One region of the Paenarthrobacter sp. NPDC056912 genome, then DNA from elsewhere that is predicted to be linked to it. Evidence: riboswitches for the same ligand, from Rfam matches in the RefSeq annotation. Region 1 holds a riboswitch; each other region holds the start of a gene.
What was found. Region 1 has a riboswitch for thiamine pyrophosphate ahead of ACFRJ9_RS03810 (ECF transporter S component). Riboswitches for the same ligand answer to the same signal wherever they lie in the genome.
Positions count from the first base shown of each region.

Region 2: linked by a shared signal. The riboswitch ahead of thiD (bifunctional hydroxymethylpyrimidine kinase/phosphomethylpyrimidine kinase) and the one ahead of ACFRJ9_RS03810 (ECF transporter S component) in region 1 are both predicted to bind thiamine pyrophosphate.
Region 3: linked by a shared signal. The riboswitch ahead of thiO (glycine oxidase ThiO) and the one ahead of ACFRJ9_RS03810 (ECF transporter S component) in region 1 are both predicted to bind thiamine pyrophosphate.
Region 4: linked by a shared signal. The riboswitch ahead of thiC (phosphomethylpyrimidine synthase ThiC) and the one ahead of ACFRJ9_RS03810 (ECF transporter S component) in region 1 are both predicted to bind thiamine pyrophosphate.

Region 1 is NZ_JBHUCD010000002.1:382,928-385,122, reverse strand. Features, by position in the region: gene ACFRJ9_RS03820 (DUF4235 domain-containing protein) at 1-100, opposite strand, end outside; gene ACFRJ9_RS03815 (NUDIX domain-containing protein) at 137-826, opposite strand; TPP riboswitch at 1,022-1,159, shown strand; gene ACFRJ9_RS03810 (ECF transporter S component) at 1,237-1,857, shown strand; gene ACFRJ9_RS03805 (ABC transporter ATP-binding protein) at 1,857-2,195, shown strand, end outside.
Region 2 is NZ_JBHUCD010000003.1:236,113-238,307, forward strand. Features, by position in the region: gene thiD (bifunctional hydroxymethylpyrimidine kinase/phosphomethylpyrimidine kinase) at 1-922, opposite strand, end outside; TPP riboswitch at 905-1,003, opposite strand; gene ACFRJ9_RS05135 (Rne/Rng family ribonuclease) at 1,192-2,195, opposite strand, start outside.
Region 3 is NZ_JBHUCD010000028.1:27,632-29,826, forward strand. Features, by position in the region: gene ACFRJ9_RS22250 (ferritin-like fold-containing protein) at 1-143, shown strand, start outside; gene thiE (thiamine phosphate synthase) at 147-830, opposite strand; TPP riboswitch at 858-977, shown strand; gene thiO (glycine oxidase ThiO) at 969-2,195, shown strand, end outside.
Region 4 is NZ_JBHUCD010000017.1:114,438-116,632, reverse strand. Features, by position in the region: gene ACFRJ9_RS17980 (amidohydrolase family protein) at 1-945, opposite strand, end outside; TPP riboswitch at 1,029-1,136, shown strand; gene thiC (phosphomethylpyrimidine synthase ThiC) at 1,131-2,195, shown strand, end outside.

The DNA of each region.
Region 1 (2,195 bases):
TGCCAGTGGCCTTTTCCCACCCTTTGTTGACCAGTTTGCTGCCGACGAAGCCCGCTCCCAGGCTCACTCCGGCACCTAACAGCTTGAAGAAGAGGTTCATGCCCTCAGCCTAGCTGTAATGGCAGCGCCGGTAGTGCTAGCCGCGGTTTTCCCGCGCCTTCAGGAAGGCTGCCATGGAGCCTGGCCCCGCCAGGACGGGGACCACGGCGTGATCTTCGGACCACACCCGCTCCACGCTTCCCAGCGCTGCCATTTCCTTTAGCAGGAAGTAGGTGGGCGGCATCAGCTTCAGGGTTCCGGCGGCCTCGGCGGCCAGAATGCCATCGACAGGCATCCACAACGACTGCCACGCCTCGGTGGTTTGGTGCTGTGGTTCGTCGCCCGGAGCAGGGTGGGCCACATAGAAGTAGGTATCGAACCGTTTGGGCATGTCGGTGGGGGTGATCCAGTTGGCCCAAGGTCGCAGGGATGTGGCGCGGATGCTCAGTCCGGCTTCTTCACGGACTTCGCGGATTGCCGCCGTCAGTACCGTCCCCGCGTTCTTGGCCGCTTGGGTGTGATCCGTGCCGATGGAGCTCAAGTGCCAGTCATCGGCATGGCGTTGCAGAAGCTCCGCCGGGTACTCCCAACCGTCGTGGTCGGCAGCATCCACGCGGCCACCAGGGAACACCACCATGCCGGCGGCGAAGTCCATGGTTGACACCCGGTGTTGGACGAAGGCTTCGAGCCCGCCCGGGGCGTCCCGGAGCAGGATGACGCTGGCGGCCAGGCGCGGCCGGGGCGCGGAGTCCGTACCAGGCACGTCCCCTTGAGGAAGGTCTGTCATGAAAATGTGCCCCTTTGCCGCGGTGGATTCTGCGGTTTCATTCTCGCAGGTTCCGTTGTGGGGCCTGGTGTGCGTGCAAACCCGGGGGAGGAGGGCGCAGAGCGGGCCTCGCAACAGAGGAACGCGTTTGTGACTAGACAAAAGCGCCCGCCACGGCCCGCAGGTGTAAACTGAACCAGCCCACAAGGGCAGATTTGATAACGACAGGGGAGCGCCGCCGTCGGGCTCTGCAGAGATGCAGAACACCGCGAGGGCGCTGAGAGTGCGGACAGCCGCAGACCCTCGAACCTGATCCGGTTAGTACCGGCGCAAGGGAGTCGAGCTTCTCAGAGTGTCCGGATCCGGGCGGCGCAGGCCGGTTGGAAATCCGGGGAGCACTTTCCCCTCCTGTAACCTCAGGAGGCAGAAAAATGACCACGGTAAACGTGAAGAAGACCAGTTATAACTGGCGTGTAGTAGACATCGTAGTGGCGGCCCTCATCGCCATCGCAGGCGGCGTGATCTTCTGGGCCTGGTCCCAGGGCGCCGCGATCGTATCCATCCCCATGAACGCGACGTATCCGCCGCTCACCGGCCTGATCGCCGGTGGCTGGATGATCCCTGCCGTCCTGGGCATGCTCATTATCCGCAAGCCCGGCGCGGCCCTGTTCTGCGAAGCCGTTGCCGCCACGGGCGAGCTCATCATGGGCTCGCAATACGGCACCACCGTGCTCATCTCCGGCGTCCTCCAGGGCCTCGGCGCCGAGCTGATCTTCGCTGCGTTCCGCTACAAGAAGTTCAACTTGCCCACGGCACTCCTTGCCGGCGCAGGAGCCGGACTCTTCTGCGGACTCAACGACTCCTTCCTGCCGTGGGGCTGGAACATCGCTTACGAGGCAATCGACAAGCTTGCCTACATCACGTTCACCACCATCTCCGGCGCAATCATCGCGGGCGGGGTGTCCTGGATCGCCACCCGCGGCCTGGCCACGACCGGCGTCCTGAGCTCCTTCGCGTCCCGCAAGGCCGCTTCGGAGCCAGTCTTCAGCTGATGCCCGCCACCAACAGCCGCACGGTGAGGCCTGCCGCCATCTCAGCCGAGGGCTGGGGATGGCGGCATGCCGGCCGGGCCCAGCCTGCCATCCAGGGCCTGGACCTCCGGATCGAACCCGGCGAACGGGTGCTGCTGCTGGGTCCTTCGGGCGCCGGCAAATCGACGCTCCTGCATGCCCTCGCCGGGGTGTTGGGCGACGAGGAAGACGACTCGGACGAGACCGGCTCGCTGCTGATCGACGGCGTTACTCCCCGCGAGCAGCGTGGCCGCGCCGGCCTCATGCAACAGGACCCGGAAACGCAAGTGGTCCTCTCACGGGTGGGCGACGACGTCGCC
Region 2 (2,195 bases), on a different contig from region 1:
CCGGCACGGCTTCTTTCCACAGCGTCGCCGCAAATTCACCTGCCCGGGGCCCGCCGCGAAGGTGGTGGAAGTGATCAACGGGACCGCTTCCCTGTCCTACCTCAAGGGCGTCGGAGGCTGTCAGCGCCTGAATCAACCATGGCTTTACTTCCCGCAAGGAAGCTTCCCAGTCACCCTTGCGGGCCTGCACTGTTGCCAGCGCGGACGACAGGGAACAGCCCGTGCCGTGGCTGTTCATGGTCTCAACGCGCGGGCCGGCCACCTCGACCACGTCCTGGCGCAACAGCCCGCTGGTGTTGACCAGCGCGTCAGGGCACTCGGATCCGGCCAGGTGGCCGCCCTTCACCAGGACGGTATTTCCGCATTCAGCGACCAGCCGCTTGCCTTGGTCCAGAGCAGATGCCCAATCAGGCGCCTCAGGTTCTCCCAGCAGCATGGCAAGCTCGGGAAGGTTGGGAGTAACCAGGTCCGCCAACGGCAGGAGGGCACGCAAGGCTGTCTCTGCCGATTCACGCAAGAGACGGTCACCGCTGGTGGCTACCATCACCGGATCAAGGACCACGACGGCGGGGCGCACATCCTCGAGCCAGCTGCGGACCTCGTTGATGACGGCTGCGTCGCCGAGCATCCCGATCTTGACGGCATCTATGGTGATGTCGCCGCTGATGGCGTCCAACTGTTGGCGGAGAAACTCCACTGGAGGCACGTGCACCGCACGGACGCCCAGGGTGTTTTGCGCCGTGAGGGCCGTAATGGCAGCCATTCCGTATCCACCATGGGCAGCGATGCTCTTCAGATCCGCTTGGATTCCAGCGCCGCCCGAAGGATCGGACCCGGCGATGCTCAGCACCCTCGGGGTTGTCCGGCCGGAAGACGGCAACCGGTAGACGGGAGAATATGACAATACAGTCACTGGGGACATCCCTTCGCCGGTGCTAACCGGACAGGTTCAACGGGTCTGGATCTCAGCCTGGCCCAATGCCTGGCACCCCGTGTCAAATACCTAGCCTAGCCGGGAAGCACCGCCGCCCGGGAACTGCGCCGCCGAGCAGCGTGGATGTGACCGCACTGGTTCCTGCGGTGTCGGCAAGGAACCGGCAAGGAATCCGGATGGACCTGCGGGACAACAAAGGGCCCTGCAGCGTCCGTTGGAAACGGAGTTTGCAGGGCCCTTCTCATGGCTTTGAACCTCTAGAGTTCGGAAGCAGGCACTCCGACACCCAGGATGATGGGCTCATCCGCGGGCGCCTTCTTGGCTGGTTCCACGGGAGCCTTGGCCTCATGGGCCGTCCCACCCGCGGCTGGCGCCGATACTTCGTGGTGTTCCACGCTGGTCTCATTAGCTGCGCCCTGGGCCCGGCTGGCGCTGCGGTTCCGGCGGCCACGACGACCCCGTGCAGGAGCAGCGGCTTCGGGATCTTCGTCAACCGTTGCGGCTGCAACGGCCTCCGGCGCAGATCCCGCGCTGGCTGGCTGTTCCTCGAGCACCGGAGCTGCTCCCAGGTGGGAGAACGCTTCGGCCAGAAGGTCAAGGCTCATGGCGGGCTTGGTCGCCTGCGGTTCCTCATGGTGTTCAACGAACGGCAACGCCACCTCTTCCCCGCCAAACCTGAGGACAGGAGCAGACCTGGCTTCGCGGGCGGCTGCGTCCTCAGCGTCTTTGGCTGTGACATCTCCGGAAACCTGCTCACCGGCAGGCTGGTGCTGTCCCGCTGCCTGTGCGAGCTCCTCAGCACGGTGGACTTCGTCATCGTGCAGGTGCGCAGCGTGCGCGGCTGCGGCAATGGTAGCCAGCGCTGCCCTGGTTGCATCAGCCTTCGCCTGACGCACCGGATCCACGGTCTCAGGGGCCGTAGACGGTGCTGCCGGTGCCGACGCCGGGGTGTGAACCGGCGCGGGTGCTTCTGCTACGGCTTGCCCCCCGCCCTTGCCGCGACGGCGCTTGCGTTCCGTCCGGGCAGCCGGAGGCTGGGATTCGGTGTGGGGCCGGTGCTGCTCGGCGGCTACCACGTTGGCCCGCCGATGCTCCACGGGTTCATCGTGCGTCACGATGCCACGGCCGGCACAGTGCTCGCACTGCTCGCCGAAGACCTCAAGGAGGCCCGTTCCCATGCGCTTACGGGTCATCTGGACAAGGCCGAGTGACGTCACTTCGGCGACTTGGTGCTTGGTGCGGTCGCGGCCAAGGCACTCGA
Region 3 (2,195 bases), on a different contig from region 1:
CTCAGCGTGTCGGTTTGGAACACCCCCGCCTTGGGCCGATGCTGAGGAGCGGCGGAGACGCCCGCGCCGCTGTCAGCCAACTGACGGCAGGGCTCGCCGAAAGGCATGCCCGCCGTATGACGGGCCTAGGGCTGACCGCCTGAGGTTCAGGCAGCGTCCAACGCCGAGAGCAGCGCCTTGGCGGCCGCCGTCGGGTCTTCCGCTTCGGTGATGGCGCGCACGACGACGATCCTGCTAGCCCCCGCTGCGAGCACCTGCTCAACGTTGGTGAGGTCGATCCCGCCAATGGCGAACCAAGGCAGGAGCAAACCCCCCACGGTGTCCTCGTCAGCACGTTTGACGGCTTCCGCGGCATATGTGACCAAATCCAGGCCGACCGCTTCGCGGCCGGGTTTTGTGGGAGTTGCCCAGACCGGACCAACACAGAAATAGTCCAGTCCGCTTTGGCCCGGCGAAGCCGCGATGGCTGCGTCAATCTGCCGCGGCGTGTGCGTGGAAAGGCCGATGACAGAGGGGTCGTGGAGGAGGTGGCGGGCGGCTTTGAGCGGGAGGTCCTTTTGGCCGATGTGGAACACGGGAGCCCCGGAAATACTGGCGACATCGGCTCGATCGTTGACTGCCCAGAGACGCCCGTGCCGGTGCGCGACCTTGTGCAGGACTTCCAGGATCTCCAATTCCTCGGCGGCCTCAAGCGTCTTGTCGCGGAGTTGGATGATGTCCACGCCGCCTTCAAATGCGGCATCGACGAAGTCTTCAAAATCGCCCTGGGTTTTGCGGGCGTCGGTGCATAAGTAGAGGCGGGCAGTGGTGTGGACATCATGCTGGGTCATGGATACCAGAGTAGTTCCTCTAAACTAAGCACGTACTGCGGGAGCCGCGACGTTCGTCATATGACCGTCCGGCTGAGAGGGCTTCAGCGCCGACCGCTTGACCTGATCCGGCTAGTACCGGCGTAGGGAAGGAACCGAATGGCAGATTCCCGCCAAACCCCAAGCACCGCACCGCCCATCCTTGCTGACGTCGCAGTGATCGGAGCGGGCATCATTGGCCTGGGCATTGCCCACGAAGCGCGGCGGCGGGGCTACTCCGTGGCACTCATTGACCCTGCGCCGGCAACGGGGGCCACCTTCGCCGCCGCCGGTATGCTCGCGCCGGTCAGCGAATTGCACTACCAGGAGGAAGACCTCTTGGAACTCATGCTCGAGTCGTCACGGTTGTGGCCCGCCTTCATAGCCAACCTCCCTGGCGGCGGGGAAAGCACCGGCTACCGCACGACGTCGACGCTCGCCGTGGGTGCCGACGCCGCCGACCGCCGCGCGCTCGCAGACCTCCGCCTGGTGCAGCAGGCATCCGGCCTCGCCGTGGAACCGCTGTCCCTGCGGGACGCGAGGGGACGTGAACCGCTCCTCAGTCCGCAGATATCCTGTGCTTTCGACATCCCGGCCGATCACCAGGTTGACCCCCGCAAGCTGGCGCGTCGGCTTCTGGCCGGGCTGGGTCACCATACGCCAGGGTCTCGGACCTGGCTGCCGGGGGCGGCCGACGGCTTTGCGATCAGTGCAACGGCAAGGGGTTTGCTCTGGGATGGTCCGCGGGTCTCAGGGGTCGAGTTGGAAACCGGGGGAGTGGTCCTGGCCAACGAAACCGTGGTGGCCAACGGCTTGGGCGCCGCGCATTTGGCCGGCCTCCCCCAGGAGCTTAACCTTCCACTGCGGCCTGTCTATGGTGACATCCTCCGGCTGCGTGTTCCCGCGCATCTGCAACCCTTGATCACCTCAACCGTCCGCGGAATGGTTCGAGGCGTCCCTGTCTACATCGTGCCCCGGGAAGACGGAACCGTAGTAGTCGGGGCGACCCAGCGCGAGGACGGTTTATCTGCCTCGTCCGATGCCGTGTCCGCGGGAGGGGTTTACCAGCTCCTGCGGGATGCACAAGTCCTGGTCCCCGCCGTCGCTGAACTTGAACTCATCGAAGCAACGGCGCGTGCCAGGCCCGGTACTCCGGACAATGCCCCGCTCCTCGGGCGCGCTGCCGGCGCCGAGGCGGACATCAGTGGCCTCGTGATCGCCACCGGCTTCTTCCGCCACGGAGTCCTCCTGACTCCCGCCGCCGCGAGGATCGTGGGGGAGCTGATCGGCGGCTCGGCCGATTCCCGCTGGTCCCGCTTCCGCCCGGACCGGTTCCCCGCAACACAC
Region 4 (2,195 bases), on a different contig from region 1:
CGCACCCCAAGCAGCAGCGTTCAGGACCGCAGAAGGCGGCAGCCCGGCGTCGTGCAGTTCCATCATTTCCTCTGCGATCCGGCCATGCTTGATGACGCTGCCCGCATCCGTGCCCGCGTAGATAGCCACGCCCGCCTCGAACGCCTCCAGCACCCGTTCCTTCCTGCGTTCCCAAAGGCGCATCATGTGGTCGGCGTACCTCGGAAACTTTGGCGCAGCTTGGTTGGCAATGTCAGGGAACGTCGCGATGTTCACCAAGGTGGGAACAATGGGCACCGACTGCTCCACCAATCGTGGAATGTGCCTGGGCAAGAGGCCGGTGGCGTGTTCGATGCAGTCAATGCCGGCATCCAACATGTGGTCGATCGTGTCCTCGGCGAAACAATGGGCGGTCACTCTGGCACCCTCATCGTGGGCGGCAGCTATGGCGTCCTTCACGAGGTTGGCCGGGAATGAGGCCGCCAAGTCACCAACGCCCCGGTCTATCCAGTCGCCCACCAGTTTCACCCATCCATCGCCTGCCCTGGCTTCCTTCCGGACAGTCTCCACCAGTTGCCCGGGTTCAACCTCGTGGCCCAGCCCGCGAAGGTAGCGCCGGCTCCTGGCGATGTGTCGGCCGGCCCGGATCAAGCGTGGCAAGTCCATCCGTTGTTGGACCCAGCGGGTGTCGCTGGGCGATCCGGCGTCCCGGATCAGCAGCGTTCCGGCGTCGAGGTCCGCTTGGGCCTGAGCGAGGGTGGTCGCCTCATCAACGGCTCCGCCTGCTCCCAGTCCGATGTGGCAATGCGCATCAACCAGGCCCGGCAAGACCCAGCCATCCAGCACCTCGTCCGGCGCCGCGGTTGGCCGTACGAACGTCAGGACACCGTCGACGGACCACATTCCCTCCCGCTCGTCGTCAGCTGCAACGAGGACGGATCCGCTGAATTCGATGATATTGGCCATGGCAAAAGCCTAGTCGGCAGCCGCACCGCCGACGCTTGCGGGCCATGTGACTGGGTGCACGTTCGGAGCTGTGGTAGCTTCATCTACGACCACACGGGGGCCCCTGCAGGGGCTGAGATCGGACTGACGCAGTCTGCGACCGTTGAACCTGTCCGGGTAATGCCGGCGAAGGAAGTGAGTAATCCTTGAGAACCACAGAAACACAGCACAGCCCTGCCCAAAACCACTCCGCTCCAGCCGCAAGCGGTGCCGTCACGCAGTCCCTGAAATCCCATTCGCTGGCCTACCTGGAGGACCCGGGCAACGGAATCCGTGTACCCGTCACGGAGATCGCCTTGGAGCCCTCCCCCAGTGGACAGGCCAATGCTCCACTGCGGGTCTACAGGACCTCAGGCCCGGGAAGTGATCCCGTGGTGGGCTTGGCGCCCTTCAGGGAATCCTGGGTGGAAGCCCGCGGCGATACCGAAAGCTACCGGGGCCGCGAGCGGAACCTGTTCGACGACGGCAAGTCAGCGGTTCGGCGGGGCGCGGCATCCGCGGAGTGGAAGGGGGCGCAACCGGTGCCCCGGCGCGCCGTCGAAGGTAGGACCGTCACCCAGATGCACTACGCCAGGCAGGGCGTCGTGACTTCGGAAATGCGGTTTGTGGCGCTGCGCGAGAACTGCGACGTAGAGCTGGTCAGGAGCGAACTGGCAGCGGGACGGGCCATCATTCCCAATAACATCAACCATCCGGAATCCGAGCCGATGATCATCGGAAAGGCCTTCCTGGTGAAAATCAACGCGAACATCGGGAATTCGGCCGTGACGAGTTCCATCGCGGAGGAAGTCGACAAACTGCAGTGGGCAACGCAATGGGGCGCGGACACTGTCATGGACCTGTCCACCGGCGATGACATCCACACCACGCGCGAATGGCTCATCCGAAACTCCCCCGTGCCCATCGGAACCGTGCCCATCTACCAGGCCTTGGAAAAGGTCAACGGAGAGGCCAACAAACTCACGTGGGAGATCTTCCGGGACACCGTCATCGAGCAATGCGAGCAAGGTGTGGACTACATGACCATTCACGCCGGCGTGCTCCTTAGGTATGTGCCGCTGACGGCCAACCGGGTCACGGGGATCGTGTCCCGTGGTGGTTCGATCATGGCCGGCTGGTGCCTGGCGCACCACCAGGAGAACTTCCTTTACACGCATTTCGACGAGCTATGCGAAATCTTCGCCCAGTACGACGTCGCCTTTTCCTTGGGC